One region of the Mycobacterium florentinum genome, then DNA from elsewhere that is predicted to be linked to it. Evidence: riboswitches for the same ligand, from Rfam matches in the RefSeq annotation. Region 1 holds a riboswitch; the other holds the start of a gene.

Region 1 (8,662 bases):
CGCATCGACGACTTCGCGGAATGGGTGCGGCAGTTCGAGACCGGCCTGCGGGCCCTGCCGGATCGGCAGCGCCAGCACTCCGTGCTGCAGATGCTGCAGTTGATGCTGCACAACCCCGAGCAGATACAACCGCTCGAGCCGACCCGCGAGTCGTTCGCGCCGACCGACCGGTTCCGTGCCGCGGTGCAGGAAGCGAAAATCGGTGCGGACAACGACATCCCGCACATTTCGGCACCGGTGATCATCAAGTACGTCACCGACTTGCAGCTGGTGGGACTGCTCTAGTCCCGATTATTTACTGCTACAAGCTAGTTGGCGACTCAGCGTCGACGGGTTGGGCCAGAGCGCGCAGGCGGTCCCGCAGCTTTGCCAGGGTGAATTTCTGTTCGTCCGCGTCGTAAAAGAAGCGCATCGTCCGGAACGGGTAATAGAGCAACAGCAGGGTGGCAATCGTCGTGTGTGCCGTCGGGCTCTTGATGCCGTGCAGTTGGGTTGTCCGCGTATAACGCGTGGCGTAGCGGTAGAACTCGCTCGGTGAGGATTCCACTCGCCGGCCCGAGATATCGGCGACCATGGACGGTTCGTAGGAAATCTCGAAATCATTTTTGAACAGCGTCAGCGCCAGGTCGATATCTTCGTGCAGGCGCACTTCCGGGTCCAGTTGCGTCTGAAGCCGGACACCCTTCCACGCCGTCGCGCGAATTGCCATGTTGCACCCGAGCAGAAACCGCTCATTGCGGACGTGTTTGTGCAAGAAGTGCCGAAGCGTGGAATCGACCCAGAAGAGGAAGCCCCGGAAAGGCAGATCGTAAATGGCGATCGGACCGCTCGCGGCGTCGATGTCGGGGTCGGAGAAGCAACGGCGAACCGCGTCGACCCAGTCCGGCGGAATGACCGTATCGGCGTCGATGCGGCCGAAGACGTCGCCCCGCGCCTGATCGAACCCGTGGTCGCGGGTCGGCGCGATGCCCTGGTGGGTGTCCTGGTCGAGCAGCTGGATGTCCAAGTGCGGCGCCCGTGCCTGATATCTGCGCACAATCGACGCGGTGTCGTCGGTCGACTTGTTGTTGACGACAATTATTTCGTCCGGCGCCGAGGTCTGGTTGATGCACGACTCCAGGCATTTGCCGATGAGCCGTTCTTCGTTATAGGCGGGAATGACGATTGAGACCGAGGGCTGTTGCGCCATGGCTTACACACCAATCTGCGGACGTCCGGGGACAGCCAGCGCCATAGCCGGCCGGCCCCGAATTCAGCTGTGGGGGTGAATAATTCATTGCGTCCTTTTCTGAAACCGTAGTTGTTTCGCCGGCCGGGCATCGGGGCGAACAGCCGCATTTTCGTGGAACGTTCACCGGCAAGTGCCCGTCGTTCAACACATGTCTATCTGCGCCCGGGCCCGGGGTTCGATGTTTGCCCGCCGCTCCGCGAAGGCGCCCGGGTCGTGCTGGCTACGATTACCGGTGAACGCGAACACGTTCCGCCAGTTGATCGGAGTGCTCACACGATGACAACAGCCCGCGTCCCCGGACTGCCGCTCGGCGAGGCCAAGGCCGCCGCCGACGAGGCGGCCGTACCCGACTACATGGCCGAGCTCAGCATCTTCCAGGTGTTGCTGAACCATCCGCAGCTGGCGCGCGCGGTCAACGACCTGCTCGCGACCATGCTGTGGCACGGTTCGCTCGACGCCCGGTTACGGGAGCTGGTGATCATGCGGATCGGCTGGCTCACCGCGTGCGAATACGAATGGACGCAGCACTGGCGCGTCGCCACCCGGTTGGGCGTGACGACCGACGACCTGCTCGGGGTGCGGGATTGGCAACGGCACGACGGATTCGGGCCCACCGAACGCGCCGTGCTGGCGGCCACCGACGATGTGGTGCGCGACGGTGTGGTCAGCCCGCAGAGCTGGGCCGACTGCGAACGCGAATTACGAAGCGACAAAACGGTTCTCGTTGAACTCGTCACCGCCATCAGCGCGTGGCGGATGGTGTCGTCGATTCTGCAGAGCCTCGAGGTCCCGCTGGAGGACGGTGTGGCGGGCTGGCCACCTGACGGGTGTGCACCCGCGGGTTGATTGCCATGTCCCGCGATAACTCCTAGCGTCGAGTAATGCGGACCAGAGTCGCCGAGATGCTCGGTGTGGAGTTCCCGATATGCGCCTTCAGCCACTGTCGCGACGTCGTCGCCGCGGTCACCAATGCGGGGGGATTCGGCGTCCTGGGTGCCGTCGCGCATAGCCCGCAGCGGCTGCAGAACGAGCTCACCTGGATCGAGGAGCAGACCGGGGGCAAGCCCTACGGGGTCGACCTGCTGTTGCCGCCCAAGTACGTCGGCGCCGACCAAGGCGGCATCGACGCCAGGCAAGTCAGGGGGCTGCTCCCCGAGGAGCATCGCGCGTTCGTCGAGGACTTGCTCGCCCGTTATGGCATCACGGCACCGGCCGAACCGCCGCGAGCATCCGCCGGCGGCCTCAACATCTCGCCCAAGGGCTACGAGCCGCTGCTGGAAGTGGCCTTCGCGCACAACATTCGGTTGATTGCCAGCGCGCTCGGGCCGCCGCCGGCCGACCTCGTCGAACGTGCGCACGGACACGACGTGTTGGTGGCCGCGCTGGCCGGCACCACCGCGCACGCGCGTCGGCACGCCGCGGCCGGCGTCGACCTGATCGTCGCGCAGGGTACCGAAGCGGGGGGTCACACCGGCGAGGTGGCGACGATGGTGCTGGTCCCCGAGGTCGTCGACGCGGTCGCGCCGGTCCCCGTCCTGGCGGCGGGCGGGATCGCCCGCGGGCGCCAGATCGCGGCGGCACTGGCCCTGGGCGCCGAGGGCGTGTGGTGCGGCTCGGTCTGGCTGACCACCGAGGAAGCCGAGACCGACCCGGTGGTCAAGGAGAAATTCCTGGCCGCCAGTTCGTCGGACACCGTGCGATCGCGGTCGATGACGGGCAAGCCGGCGCGGATGCTGCGCACGGCGTGGACCGAGGAATGGGAGCGGCCCGAAAACCCGGCCCCGCTCGGCATGCCGTTGCAGACCACGTTGGTCACCGAAGCGCAGCTGCGCATCAACCAGGCGGCCGGCCATCCCGGCGCCAAGGCGCGTGAGCTGGCAACCTATTTCGTCGGCCAGGTGGTCGGTTCGCTCGACCGCGTCCGGCCGACCCGCTCGGTCATGCTCGACATGATCGAGGAGTTCGCCGAGACCATCGGGCGGCTGGAAAACTTAGCTGACGACTGACCGTCGCGACGCGTTCCGGCGGCTGTGAACCATGCCACAGCGGGGCATTTGTGCAGGTCAATGCGGTCAAAGCTGATCGAAAGCTGTGAAGACGCCGATAAGTTGCCCGGCACGCGCCAGATCACATTGACCGGGTCGGGCACCTCGTGGAGTATTTACGGCAGCACCTCGTTAGGTGAGGCGGCTACACGAACACAGGCCACTGACCCCGAACGTCGAAAGACGCCCCGGGTCAGGACAGCTCCTCCCGGCTTAAGGGTTGAGTCCAAGTGGCTTCCGGAGTTCCGGACACGTCGTGTGGTGCCAAAGCTCTGACGAGAGGGGTGCGGATTTCCGGCGGTCGCCGGATTCTGAACTCCTTCTGGTGCGCGCAAATAGGCGCGGGTAACCGCACGCGTCGTGGCCGTAGAGGAGGTGAGGGGCGCATGAGTTCCAGTGGCAGTCCGGATGGATATCCGGGACACGCTCCGTCCCAATCCGACCTCCGGCCCGACGCCTGAGCTAGCGAATCGACTTACCGCTCAAGCGTTCTCGGATCGGAACCCTTACGGGTCGGGACACCGCAAGTCCAGTCAGTACCCGTTTGCAATTCCGTTAGGAGACGATCATGACCGCAGTACTCTTCGACGAAGTAGTTGCCGTAGCACCCGTCCGCAACCTGCGCCTCGTGCCCGACACCACGCCGGTGCACGCCCCCGCCCCCAAGAAGGCCGCCCGGCCCGCCGACGCCGGATACTTCGGCGCCGGCGACCCGCTGGTAGCCGGTGCCGCTCGCCTGCTGAGCGTCCCCGTTCGCCACGTCTACGCGGCCCTGTGGCGTGTCGGTTTGATCGAGGTCCGTTGACGATGGATGTGTCGGAGCCGGCAGCGATTGATTTGCGCGGGTCCGTAGAATCTTGTTCACGGCGTCGATCCGGCTATCACCGGGGAGCCTTCGGAAGAACAGCCCGCACGGCCCAGTAGACCCGAACGGGTAGGCCCGTCACAGCCTGAATCGAGCGGCCGCGCGTGAGCGCGGCAAGCGGGGTGGTACCGCGGTGCTCGCGCAGGTTGCGCGGCCTCGTCCCCGGCCTGACCGTAGGCACGCAGGAGACGACGCGCACCGTGACCGAAAACGCTGACGCCAGGGCTTATCCCAAGCTGGCCGGGGGAGCCCCCGACTTCCCGGCGCTGGAACTCGAGGTCCTCGACTACTGGACTCGCGACGCAACCTTCCGGGCCAGCATCGCCCACCGCGATGGCGCCGAAGAGTACGTGTTCTACGACGGGCCACCCTTCGCCAACGGGCTGCCACACTACGGGCACCTGCTCACCGGCTACGTGAAAGACATTGTCCCGCGGTATCGCACGATGCGCGGCTACAAGGTGGACCGCCGATTCGGCTGGGACACCCACGGGCTGCCCGCCGAACTCGAAGTCGAACGCCAGCTGGGCATCACCGACAAGTCGCAGATCGACGACATGGGCATCGCCGCGTTCAACGAGGCCTGCCGGGAATCGGTGTTGCGCTACACCGGCGAATGGCAGGCCTACGTCACCCGCCAGGCGCGCTGGGTCGACTTCGACAACGACTACAAGACGCTCGATCTGCCCTATATGGAGTCGGTGATCTGGGCCTTCAAACGGCTGTGGGACAAGGGCCTCGCCTACGAGGGCTACCGGGTATTGCCGTACTGCTGGCGCGACGAAACCCCGTTGTCCAACCACGAATTGCGGATGGACGACGACGTCTATCAGAGCCGCCAGGACCCGGCCGTCACGGTGGGTTTCAGGGTGACGGCCGGCGAGCTCGACGGCGCCTACCTGCTGGTGTGGACGACCACGCCGTGGACCCTGCCGTCGAACCTGGCCGTTGCCGTCAACCCGGAGGTGACCTACGCCCAGGTCAAGGTGGGGGATCGGCGTTTTGTGCTGGCCGAGGCGCGGCTCGGCGCCTACGCCAAAGAGCTGGGCGAAGAACCCGATGTGCTGGGCACCTACTCGGGCGCCGATCTGTTGGGGACCCGCTATCTGCCCGCGTTCCCGTATTTCATGGACACTGCCGAGGCGTTTCAGGTGCTGCCGGGCGAGTTCGTCACCACCGAGGACGGCACCGGGATCGTGCATATGGCACCGGCCTACGGTGAGGACGACATGGCGACCACCGACAGGGTGGGCATCGTGCCGGTCACCCCGGTCGATGCCAAGGGCCGCTTCGACGCCACCGTCCCGGATTACCAGGGGCAGCACGTCTTTGACGCCAACCCGCAGATCATCCGCGACCTGAAGAACGGCAGCGGCCCGGCCGCGGTCAACCAGCCGGTGCTGATCCGGCACGAGACCTACGAGCACCCCTACCCGCACTGCTGGCGATGCCGCAATCCGCTGATCTACCGGGCGGTGTCGTCGTGGTTCGTCGCGGTGACTGAATTCCGCGACCGCATGGTCGAACTCAACCAGCAGATCACCTGGTATCCCGAACACGTCAAGGACGGGCAGTTCGGCAAATGGCTGCGGGGCGCCCGCGACTGGTCGATCTCACGAAATCGCTACTGGGGCACGCCTATTCCGGTGTGGAAATCCGACGACCCGGCCTATCCGCGCATCGACGCCTACGGCAGCCTCGACGAGCTGGAGCGCGACTTCGGGGTGCGGCCGACCAATCTGCACCGGCCCTACATCGACGAGCTCACCCGGCCCAACCCCGACGACCCCACCGGTGCCAGCACGATGCGCCGCATCCCCGACGTGCTCGACGTGTGGTTCGACTCGGGCTCCATGCCGTACGCCCAGGTGCACTACCCGTTCGAGAACTCCGACTGGTTCGACACCCACTACCCGGGCGACTTCATCGTCGAATACATCGGGCAGACCCGCGGCTGGTTCTACACACTGCACGTGCTGGCCACCGCGCTGTTTGACCGCCCCGCGTTCAAAACCTGTGTGGCACATGGGATCGTGCTGGGCTCCGACGGCCAGAAGATGAGCAAGTCGCTGCGCAACTATCCCGACGTGTCCGAGGTCTTCGACCGCGACGGCTCGGACGCGATGCGGTGGTTCCTGATGGCCTCGCCGATCCTGCGCGGCGGCAACCTGATCGTCACCGAGCAGGGCATCCGCGAAGGCGTGCGCCAGGTGCTGTTGCCGCTGTGGAACGCCTACAGCTTCCTGGCCCTCTACGCCCCGAAAGTCGGTACCTGGCGCACGGATTCGGCAAATGTGCTGGACCGCTACATCCTGGCCAAGCTGGCGGTGTTGCGCGACGAGCTGACCGGCTCGCTGGAGGTCTGCGACATCTCCGGGGCCTGCGAACAACTGCGTCAGTTCACCGAGGCGCTGACGAATTGGTATGTGCGACGGTCACGTTCGCGGTTCTGGGAAGAGGACGCCGACGCGATCGATACGCTGCACACCGTGCTGGAGGTGGCTGCGCGACTGGCCGCCCCGCTACTTCCGTTGGTCACCGAGATCATCTGGCGCGGTCTGACCGACGAGCGGTCGGTGCACCTGACCGACTGGCCGCAGGCCGGCGAGCTTCCCGCCGACCATGCCCTGGTCGCCGCGATGGACCAGGTTCGCGAGGTGTGCTCGGCCGCGTCGTCGCTGCGCAAAGCCAAGAAATTGCGGGTGCGGCTGCCTTTGCCGAAACTGACTGTGGCAGTCGAGGATCCGCAGCAGCTGGTGCCGTTCACCGACCTGATCGCCGACGAGCTCAACGTCAAGAGCGTGGAACTGACCGACGCGATCGACACCTACGGCCGCTTCGAGCTCACCGTCAACGCGCGGGTGGCCGGACCGCGGTTGGGCAAGGACGTGCAAGCCGCCATCAAGGCGGTCAAGGCCGGCGAGGGCGTCGTCAACCCCGACGGCACCCTGACCGCGGGCCCCGCGGTGCTGCAGCCCGAGGAGTACAGCTCGCGGCTGGTGGCCGCCGATCCCGAGTTCACCGCGGCGCTGCCCGGCGGAGCCGGTCTGGTCGTGTTGGACGGCACGGTGACCCCGGAGCTGGAGGCCGAAGGCTGGGCCAAGGACCGGATTCGCGAGCTGCAGGAGTTGCGCAAGTCGACCGGGCTGGACGTCTCCGACCGCATTCGCGTGGTGATGTCGGTGCCTGCCGAACGGGCCGACTGGGCGCAGACGCACCGCGCCCTGATCGCGGGTGAAATCCTGGCCACCAGCTTCGAATTCGGCGACGCGGAGGACGGCGCCGACATCGGCGACGGCGTGCGGGTCGAGATCGCCAAGGCTGACGCCTGATCGCGAATGTGGACGCCGCGAGCCAACCGGACTGCGCGGGCGCGCGCAGGTCGGTTACGGCCCCGCCGAGAGTGAGGCCGCGGCCGCCAGGGTGACGTATTGCATCGTGAAGCTGCCGCCGAGCGCGTCGATGGTGGCGCCCACGGCATCTCGCACGGTCGCGACCTCGCCCGGCCCGAGCAGCGTGAGCTGGCCGGTGGTGGCCAGATGGTCCAGCCATTCGTCGCGTGTGTAGCGCCGGTGCCATTCGAACCGCCACTGCCCGGGTTCGGTGAAGCCGCCGGCAGTTCTTATGCCTTCCAGCGCCCTGGTGAGATTTTCCTCTTGCAGTCGGAGGCCGGGTATCTGCAGCGGTGCGTCTGGCGCGACGCGCCCCAGCACGTCGTCGAAGGCTTGGGCGATTTCGCTCGGAGGGTCGAAGACATGCCAATAAGTGGCCAGCAGCCCGTGGGGCCGCAGTACCCGTGCCGCCTTGGCGGCGCCCAGCACGGGATCCACCCAGTGCCAGGCCTGCCCGGCGACGACCGCGTCGAAAGTCCGGCCGGCCGGGTCCCAGGTCTCGAAGTTGCCGATCTCGACCTCGATACCGCTGCGCCTGGCCACCTCGGCCATCCGCGCGTCCGGGTCGACACCGAGCACGGTGACGCCGGCCTCCCGGTACTGCCGCGCGCCGATACCGGTGCCGCAGCCGACGTCCAGGAATTCCACGCCGGGGCTTGCGGCGATGACGCGGTGTATCAGTGCGTCGGGATAGCGGGGCCGGGCCCGGTCGTAGCGGTCCGCGTCCACTCCGAAGGATTCCGCGACGTCACGGAGCAGGTGTGGCTGGCGGTCTGAGGGCGAGGGTTCGGTCGACACGGTGGGCATGTCTTCCGTTGTACCCGTCGCCGCTGTGCCGTCGAACTCGCTACTGCGAAAGCCGGCCGTCAGCAAGCGATTCGGGTAGCGCCCGCTAGCTGAGGCGAGCTAGGCCGCGAGTTTGACCGCGCGCCAGCGCAGCCTGCCGCCGCGGACCTCGACCTCGACGTAGCCAAATCCCGCTGCGCGCAAGCGATCCGGCAGGGTATCCGGCGACACCGTGTTGCAGATATCGCGGAAATGCAGAATCCGGAAGCGCAGCGACGTCACGCTGTCGCTGCCGGCAAACACGCCGCGGGGGCGCAGCACGCGAAACGCCTCGGCGAACAAC
Region 2 (8,662 bases), 2.3 Mb from region 1:
TGGCCGGCGTGGCGGGGCTGGCGGCCGCGGCTCACTTCGCGACGGGCAACGTCGGCGATTTCCGGCACGGCTTGCTGATCGGGGTCGCGATTGCGGCCGTCCTCGTGGTGGCCCCGGTGGCACTGGAGCAGCGCGGGTTGGTCGCCCGCATCCTGGCCGCACCCCCGCTGGTGTGGCTGGGCACCGTCTCCTACGGCGTCTACCTGTGGCACTGGCCAATCTTTCTGGCGCTCAACGGCGAACGCACCGGATGGTCGGGATTGCCGCTGTTCGCCGCGCGGTGCGGGCTCACGTTGGCGGTGGCCGGCGCCTCCTACTGGCTGATCGAACAACCCGTCCGACGCTGGCGGCCGGCCCTGGTGGCGTTGCTGCCGCTGGCCGCCGCCACCGTCGCCAGCGCCGCCGCGATCACCTTGCTGCTGATTCCGGTCGGCCCACGTCTACGCGAGCCCGGCCTGCCGCCGGACGTTTCGTCGGTCGCCGCGGTGTCCTCGGCCACGCCGGGTGGGAGTCGCCCGGTCGGGCCGCGAAACCCCAACCGGCCGTTCACCGTTTCGGTATTCGGTGACTCGATCGGGTGGACCTGGATGCACTTTCTTCCGCCGACGCCCGGATTCGCGTTCCTCGACCACACCGTCATCGGGTGCAGCCTGGTGCGCGGCACCCCGTACCGCTACATCGGCCAAACCCTGGATCAGCGTGCCGAATGCGACACCTGGCCCGGCAGGTGGGCAACGCAGATCAATCAGGACCAGCCGGACGTCGCGCTGCTGATCATCGGGCGCTGGGAGACGGTGGACCGGGTCAACGAAGGTCAGTGGACCCACATCGGCGATCCGACGTTCGACGCGTATCTCAACGCCGAGCTGGAGCGCGCACTGAACATCGTGAGCGCCAGCGGAGTTCGCGTGATCGTGGCCACCGCGCCGTACAGCCGGGGCGGTGAGAAGCCGGACGGCCGCTTGTACCCGGAGGACCAGCCGGACCGGGTCAACCAATGGAATGCCATGCTGCGCAAGACCGTTGCTCAGCACCCAGGAGTCCAGATCCTGGATCTGAACAAAAAGCTTTGCCCCGACGGCGTTTACACCGCCAAGGTCGACGGCATCAAGGTGCGCAGTGACGGCGTCCACTTGACCCCGGAGGGGGTCAAGTGGCTGACGCCGTGGCTCGAAGAGTCGCTGCGCTAGGGACTACTCGTCGGTGCGGCAGCTGACTTCCATGCTGTCGCTTTCCCGGACCAGGAAATTGAAGCTGGTGTAGCCGTTGGCCGGATCGCGCACGAGTTGGAGATACGGCGCCATGTCGGGCGCGCTGGCGTTGTCGGCGATCACCAAAGCGCCTGTGGTGAGCCGGGGTTCGAGCAGCTTGATCACCGGAAGGTACAGGTCCTTCCAGCCGTCTAGCAAGACGAATTCGACCGGTCCGTCCTTACCCTCGAGCGTGGTCAGCGCATCGCCTTCAAGAATCGTGATCACGTCGTCCAGGCCGGTCTCGGCGAACGTCTTCTTCGCGGCCGCAATCTTGCTCGCGCTGAGCTCCGTGGTCACCACCCGCCCGACGCCGTTGTCGCGGACCGCCGCCGCGAGATGAATGGCCGAGATACCGAACGACATTCCGAACTCGACAACCGTCGTGGGACGGGTTGCTCGCACCAGCGCGTAGAGCAGCCGGCCGGCCTCCGGCGTCACCGGGATGTAGAACTCGCTCATCGCCTCGGTGCGCTCCGCGGTGGTCATCGGCTTGTCGAACTGACCATGACGCTCACGCAGCAACGCCATCTGGTTCTTCGTCTCGGTGTACATCCGGTCGAGCACGCTCTCGACGCGAGGGTCTTGCAGGGTTGTGGCCATGCCCTCGAGGGTATGCCTCGGCGGTTTTACCCGGGCGATGACCGGCGATCAGTCAATGTGACGCGGGCCACGCCCCGCGTAAAGAGATCGCTAGGGAGTTTGACGAGCAGTGGGTGGCAGTGCCAGCATGGACAGGCAAGCACCTCGGTAGGTGAGGCGTCTGCACGGACACAGGCCACTGACCCCGAACGTCGAGAGACGCCCCGGGTCAGGACAGCTCTTCCCGGACACAAGGGTTGAGCCCAAGTGGCTTCTGGACATGGTCCAGATACGCCGTGCAGTGCCGAAGCTCCGACGAGAGGGGTGCGGCCGACGGGCTCATCGCCCGGCATTCGTACCTCTCCCGCGTGTGATGTGACGACACCCGCGTGTGTCATGGCCGTGAGGAGGTGAGGGCGAGATGAGTCCCGGCGATAGTTCCCATCCGAAATCCATCTTGAACCGCACCGGTTCCGGCATTTCTATCTGCTGACGCAGCTCAATCTGTGCCGTCCCACAACCGTATTCACGGTCGACGGGTACGGCCGATGCCGGGTTGCATTTAGCGTGTCGATGAACCGGTCGGACTTCCGACAGGGGAAGATCATGACTTTTGTTGTTGTGCAGCGTATTCGCAGTCGTGGAAAGTTGCGCGGACGGTCGATGCTGCGTGCGGGTCGGCTGCTGACAAACAGGTTGTGCGCCATGCACATCCCGACGCCCGAAGAGCGGGCGAACCTGTATGTGTCGCTGACGCCGATCGCCGTGCTCTCGGCCGCGCCGGGCGGAGAGTCATCGGACAGTGTGGGCAACCACCGGTGATTCGTTCCGCCAGCGGTCCCCAGCGGCGGGCGGGGGATCCAGGGCCCGCCGCTGGGGCACGTTGAACACCCAACCCGTATAGCCCGAACTATTCAGACAGCGAGAATCCCATGACTTTGATTTCCACCCGGCAGGGTGACTGGCCAGTGCTGGATTCCGCGCACACCGGCGACATCATCGGAGCGTTCGGCCGCATCGGCCGTGACGACGACGGCGCGTTGCGCGGCTGGTGGCGGCGGTTGCGCACGCTGATGGTCATCACCGGTCCCGGATTGATTGTCATGGTGGGCGACAACGACGCCGGCGGCGTCGCGACGTACGCCCAAGCCGGTCAGGACTACGGGATGAACCTGTTGTGGACGCTGGCCTTGCTGATTCCGGTGCTGTACGTCAACCAGGAGATGGTGCTGCGCTTGGGTGCGGTCGCCCGAGTCGGGCACGCACGCCTGATCTTCGAGCGTTTCGGAAAGTTCTGGGGTGCATTCAGCGTCGGTGATCTGGTGGTTCTGAACGCCCTTACGATCGTCACCGAATTCATCGGTGTCGCACTCGCGTTGGGATTCCTGGGCTGCCCGAAGATCATTGCGATCCCCGCCGCCGCCGTACTGCTGTTCGCAGTGGTGGCAGGGGGCTCGTTCCGGCGCTGGGAAGGGCTGATGTTCCTGCTGATCGCGGTGAACGTGGTGATGATCCCGATGGTCCTGCTGGTGCATCCGAGCACGAAAGTAGCTGTCGGCGGGCTGGTTCCACAGTTTCCGGGAGGACTCAACTCCACCGTCCTGCTGTTGATCATCGCGATCGTGGGGACCACTGTCGCGCCGTGGCAGTTGTTCTTCCAGCAGTCCAACGTCGTCGACAAGCGCATCACCGCGCGCTGGATTCCTTACGCGCGGGCCGATTTGATCATCGGGATCGTCGTGGTCATTGTCGGGGCGACGGCGCTGATGGCGGTGACCGCCTTCGGCCTCACCGGCAGCACCGGCAGCTTCACCGATGCCGGTGCGGTCGCCAGCGGCCTGCGCCACCCGGTGGGCGTGCTGTTCGCGATCATCCTGCTGGACGGTTCGCTGATCGGGGCCAACGCAATTGGGCTGGCCACCACCTATGCCATCGGCGACGCGATGGGCAAGCGGCACTCACTGCACTGGAAGATCAGCGAGGCGCCGTGGTTCTACGGCGGCTACGCGCTCTTGCTCGTGGCGTCGGCCGCGGTGGCGTTCAGTCCCGATCACATCCTCGGGCTGGTCACCCAGGGCGTGCAGGCGCTGGCCGGCATCTTGTTGCCGTCAGCGACGGTGTTCCTGGTGTTGCTCTGTAATGACCGGGCGATACTGGGGCCGTGGGTGAACACGTTGCGGCAGAACGTCATTGCCTGGGCGATCGTGTGGGCGCTGGTGCTGCTGTCGCTGGCTTTGACGGCGACCACGTTCTTCCCGGCCCTGTCCACGGCGAGCCTCGAGGGTGGGCTCGTGGCAGGTGCGGCGGTCGGCGTACTTTGCGGCGCCGTGGCGATCATCGGCGACCAGTGGTACAGCGACACTCGCGCGGCCAAACTCGGCTCGCCGGTTGGCCGTGCCGAAAGCCGGGCGCTGCGCAGGCAGGAGCAGCAGACTTGGCAGACTCCGAACCTGAGTTCTCTTGACCGCCCGGCTCTTTCACCGATCCACCGGACCGGCCTGTTGATCCTGCGCGGCTACCTGGTGCTGGCCGCCGTCTTTGTGGTGATGAAGATCGTCGAGCTCGGCGTCGGCTGACGGTCAGCGCGAACCGTTGGGCAGCAGCACGATCTTGCCGTGCGTGTGCCGGCGTTCGAGTTCCTCGAAGGCATCGGCCACCCGCTCCAGCGGAAAGGTCGCGGCGATATCGAAATCGACGGCGCCGCTGACGATCAGGTCGGCGATCTCGGTCAGCACTTCCGGGGTGGACGCGTCAGTGCTGCCTTCGGTTTTGGCGCCGACTTCGCCGGCTTTCTGAAAGGAGATGATCGTGTCGATGCGCTGCGGTGCGACCCCGAGATCCACGGCGAGCTGCACGTAGTCCGGGCCGAACAGGTCGATGAACGCGTCGACTCCGTCCGGCGCGGCCTCGCGCAGCCGCTCGGCCAACCCCGCTCCGTAGGTGATCGGGATGACGCCGTGTGCCCGCAGCCATTCGGCGTTGCCCTCGCCGGCGATGCCCAGCACTCGCGCCTCGCGCAGTACCAACAGCTGGACGACGAGACTGCCGACACCTCCGGCCGCCGCCGAAACGGCGACGGTTTCGCCCGGCTGCGGCGCGACGGCGCGGACGGCGGCGTATGCGGTCGCGCCGACGACGTAGAGCGAACCCGCTGCTTCCCAACTCAATTGGGGCGGTTTGCGGACCAACTGGTCCACCGGAACGGCGGTGTGGGTGGCATGGCTTGATCGCCGGAAGCTGAACCCCAGAACCTCGTCGCCGATCGCGAACTCGGTGACCCCGGGACCGGTGGCCGTCACGACACCGGCGAGGTCGCTGCCTTCCCCGCAGGGAAACGTGGCGGGGAACATCTCATGCATCGCCCCGGAGCGGATCCCGGCCTCGCCCGGGTTGATTCCGGCGGCGCGAACCTCGACGACCACCTCGCCCTCGCCGGGCGCCGGCATGTCGATATCTGCCACGTACAGCACGTCACGGTCCCCGTAGCGGTCGAACCGTACCGCGCGTGCCACTGCAGCCGTCATCTCGATCTCCTTATCGCGCGAATCGAAACTTTGTGGCCCCGGACCCGAGGATAGGTGCGAACCGGCGCCTGTCGATTGGTGCGTGCGCGTATGTTCATATGCGCTGGCCCTGTTCTCGCTGGAAAGGATGCCCATGGGACGTGCTCGGATGACCGCCACCGGTTGGGCGGCCGCCACCATTGCGGTCGGCATCGCGATCACCGGTTGCGGCAACAGCGGCAAGACTTCGGCTCCGTCGTCCAAGAGTGGCGCGGTGGTGAGCACCCCGACCGGGCCGCCCCCGGATTACAGCGCGCTGCTGATTCAGCCCGGCGATGTCGGCGGTGACTTCACCGCGCCGGAACCGCCGGTGCTGAATTCCAACAACACCACCGGCGTCGCGCAACTGTTCGTCAATGCCGACAACAGCCGGCGCATCGGGGACACCATCTTGATCGTCGCCGATCCCGCGACGGCGGCGGCCGCCCTGGAGAACACCAAAACGAACTACGCCAAGAAGGTCACCGGCGCCTGGCAGCCCGTCGACGTCGGCTCCAACGGCGCGATGATCTCGGGCACCACGCAGGATAATTCGCAGGCCATCGCCGTACTGTTGTTCACCGAGGGCAGGGCGCTGGTCAACCTGGAGTTCGACAGCGCACCCAACGACCCGATCGACCCGGAGATCGCGATCGACGTCGGCCGCAAGCAGGACGCCGCGGTCAAGAACGGTTTGCACGGTTAGCGTTTCGGGCTACACCAGCCCGAGCAGCCGCAGATCTGAGACGTACTTCTCGATCAGCCGCTCCGACAAATGCGGGATGTCTTTGTCCGCACCGATTTTGGCTGCCTGTACCGAGCCGCGGAACACATCCGTCGGCGCGGGCGCGCCCCGCAGCGGCGCCTCGGGCTTCCGGTAGACGTCGAGCAAGGGAAGTACCGAATGCTGACGCTGCTTGTCGGGTAGTGCGCGCAGCGCCGTTTCGAAACGCCCGAACCATGCGTCATGGTCGTCGATGCGCCGGATGTCATGGCCGGCGCCGATCAACCAGTCCACGAAGACGTCCAGCGAGATGCCGTCGTCATGCGGGTTCATCACGTCGAAGGACCGGTATCGGCCGGAATCCTCAGCGGCCGTTGCTATCTGCTCGCCCAGCGTGGTGACCGCCTCCGCCACGAAGTCGGCCGGCAGACCGTCGTAGTGAGCTACCGCCCGGTTGCCCTGCGCATCGGTTTGGTAGAACGACGTCGGCGCGATGCCGGTCACCAGCAAGCTGAATATCAACCGGGTGAACGCATCCGGGACATTGAGCTGTCCGGCGTACTGGCTGTGCGCAAGGATCATGTCGGACCGGAACACCGCCGCCGGCAAACCGCACAGGTCGTGTGCCTCGCGCAGCAACACCTCGCCGCCCCACTTGCTGTTCGCGTAGCCGTTGGCATAGCTGTCATCGACGGGCCGCACCGCGCTGACGGTGCGGATGTCGCCGTCCTCGGCGAACGTGGCGGGATCGACCGAAAAGGCCACCGCGACCGTCGACATGTAGGTGACCGGTTTGATCCGCGTCGTGATCGCCAGGCGAATCAATTCCGCGGTGCCCACCACGTTGGGGCCGAACAGCTGGTCGTACGGCAGGACATGGTTGACCAGCGCAGCCGGGTGCACGATCATGTCGACGTCGCGCGCTAAGCGCTCCCAAGTTGCTTGATCCATACCAAGTTTCGGCTGGGCGATATCGCCGACGACGACCTCGAGATGGTCGGCGGCCAGCGCACGATACCTCTTCAGCAGTTGCGGATCCCCGCTGTCGAAAACGGTCTCCAGCCGCTTGCCGGCGGCCTCGGCGTCCGCGCCGCGGATGATGGTGATCAGTTTTCCGCCTCGTTCGGCAAGCCGCTCAAGCCATTCCAGCGTCAGGAAGCGGCCGAGGTAGCCGTTGGCTCCGGTCAGCAACACCGTGTGCGGTGTGCCGGTGGCGTGCGGCAGCGTCGGGGCCTCGGCCAGGGTCGCGGCGTCGATGAACTTGTCGAGGGTGAGCTCGGACGCGCGGGCTTCCGTTGCGCCGCGGCCGTGCACGGTAGAGAACGTGGGCCGCTTGGAGCCCGATTCACGTTCGGATTCCACGTATTCCGCGAGTTGACGCAGATCGGAGGCCGGGTTGATGATCTGGCCCACCGGTACTTCCACGTCGAAGATGTCCTGCAGCAGGTTCGAGAAGGTCAGCGCGGACAACGAGTCGCCGCCCAGGTCCAGGAATTGGGCATCCGGCTGCGGCGGACCGCCGGCCAGGCCGAGCAATGCCTCGGCGGCGCGCGTCAGGGTGTCGATCACCGGCCGGTCCGCCGCGCCTTCGCGCAGCGCGCGCAACTCGGCCGTCCGGGTGGCGGCGAGCTCGGCATAGAGGTCTTCGAGCCGGGCGCCGTAGTGCTCCTTGAGCTTGGGTCGCAGCAGCTTTCCGACCCCCGACAGCAGACCGTTGTCCTCGCTGAACGGCTCGGATTCGACCAGAAAGTCCACCGGGACTTCGTAGGATTGCAACTCGGCGACTTTGGCGGTGCGGCGCAGGGATTCGCTCAGCGCGGCCTTGAGGCCGTCGGGATCACCGGCGAACCGCTCCCGCGCTTCGATGGTCGGGACCACGACGGCCAACAGGTAGGGCCGTTCGCTGTTGCCGTAGACGAACGCCTGGTGCACCAGGGCGGCGCCGCTGAAGACGGCCTCCAGCTGTGCCACCGCGACGAATTCGCCTTGGGCCAGCTTCAATACGTTGTTGCGCCGGTCGACGTAGACGAGGTGATCCGGTCCGACCTCGGCCATCACGTCACCGGTGCGGTAGTACCCGTCCGGGTCGAACGCATTCGCCGTCACATCGGGTCGCTTGAAATATCCGCTGAACGCCGTCAGCGACTTCACCAGCAGCTCGCCGCGCGGATGGGGCCTGTCGGTGTGAAAGTAACCCAGCTCGGGCACGTCGACCAGCTTGTAGTCGAGGATCGGCGGCCGCGTCACCACACCGTCCTTGAACACCATCCCCACCTCGGTCAGGCCGTAGCCGTCGAGCACATGCACGTCCAGGCACGACTCGATGAAGTCTTTCATCTCGGCGGCCAGCGGAGCGGTGGTGGAGAAGCTGGTGATCACGCGTCCGCCCAGAAGCTGTTCGCGCAGTTCGGCTTTCGCCTGAGTGTCGGCGTCCTCGGGCTCGGCGCCCTGCCCGATCAGTCGCTCCACCGCGCTTTGGTAGCGCTGGTACAGCATTTCGACCACCCGCGGCACCATGCCCATTTCGGTGGGGCGCACCAGATTCCAGTCATCGAACAACGTCG

What was found. A riboswitch is a leader RNA that binds a small molecule or an ion and turns the genes downstream of it on or off. The one in region 1 is predicted to bind magnesium.
Region 2: another riboswitch for magnesium. It lies ahead of G6N55_RS16175 (hypothetical protein); the one in region 1 lies ahead of G6N55_RS05140 (Rv1535 family protein).

The regions. Positions count from the first base shown of each region.
Region 1 covers NZ_AP022576.1:1,089,955-1,098,616, reverse strand. Annotated here, with positions in the region: gene G6N55_RS05160 (non-ribosomal peptide synthetase) at 1-285, shown strand, start outside; gene G6N55_RS05155 (glycosyltransferase) at 302-1,189, opposite strand; gene G6N55_RS05150 (carboxymuconolactone decarboxylase family protein) at 1,508-2,077, shown strand; gene G6N55_RS05145 (NAD(P)H-dependent flavin oxidoreductase) at 2,113-3,237, shown strand; M-box (ykoK) riboswitch at 3,398-3,567, shown strand; gene G6N55_RS05140 (Rv1535 family protein) at 3,845-4,081, shown strand; gene ileS (isoleucine--tRNA ligase) at 4,342-7,473, shown strand; gene G6N55_RS05130 (class I SAM-dependent methyltransferase) at 7,528-8,340, opposite strand; gene G6N55_RS05125 (class I SAM-dependent methyltransferase) at 8,440-8,662, opposite strand, start outside.
Region 2 covers NZ_AP022576.1:3,406,104-3,414,765, reverse strand. Annotated here, with positions in the region: gene G6N55_RS16185 (acyltransferase family protein) at 1-1,190, shown strand, start outside; gene G6N55_RS16180 (class I SAM-dependent methyltransferase) at 1,194-1,853, opposite strand; M-box (ykoK) riboswitch at 1,990-2,163, shown strand; gene G6N55_RS16175 (hypothetical protein) at 2,439-2,654, shown strand; gene G6N55_RS16170 (NRAMP family divalent metal transporter) at 2,765-4,408, shown strand; gene G6N55_RS16165 (NADP-dependent oxidoreductase) at 4,412-5,356, opposite strand; gene G6N55_RS16160 (hypothetical protein) at 5,490-6,080, shown strand; gene car (carboxylic acid reductase) at 6,090-8,662, opposite strand, start outside.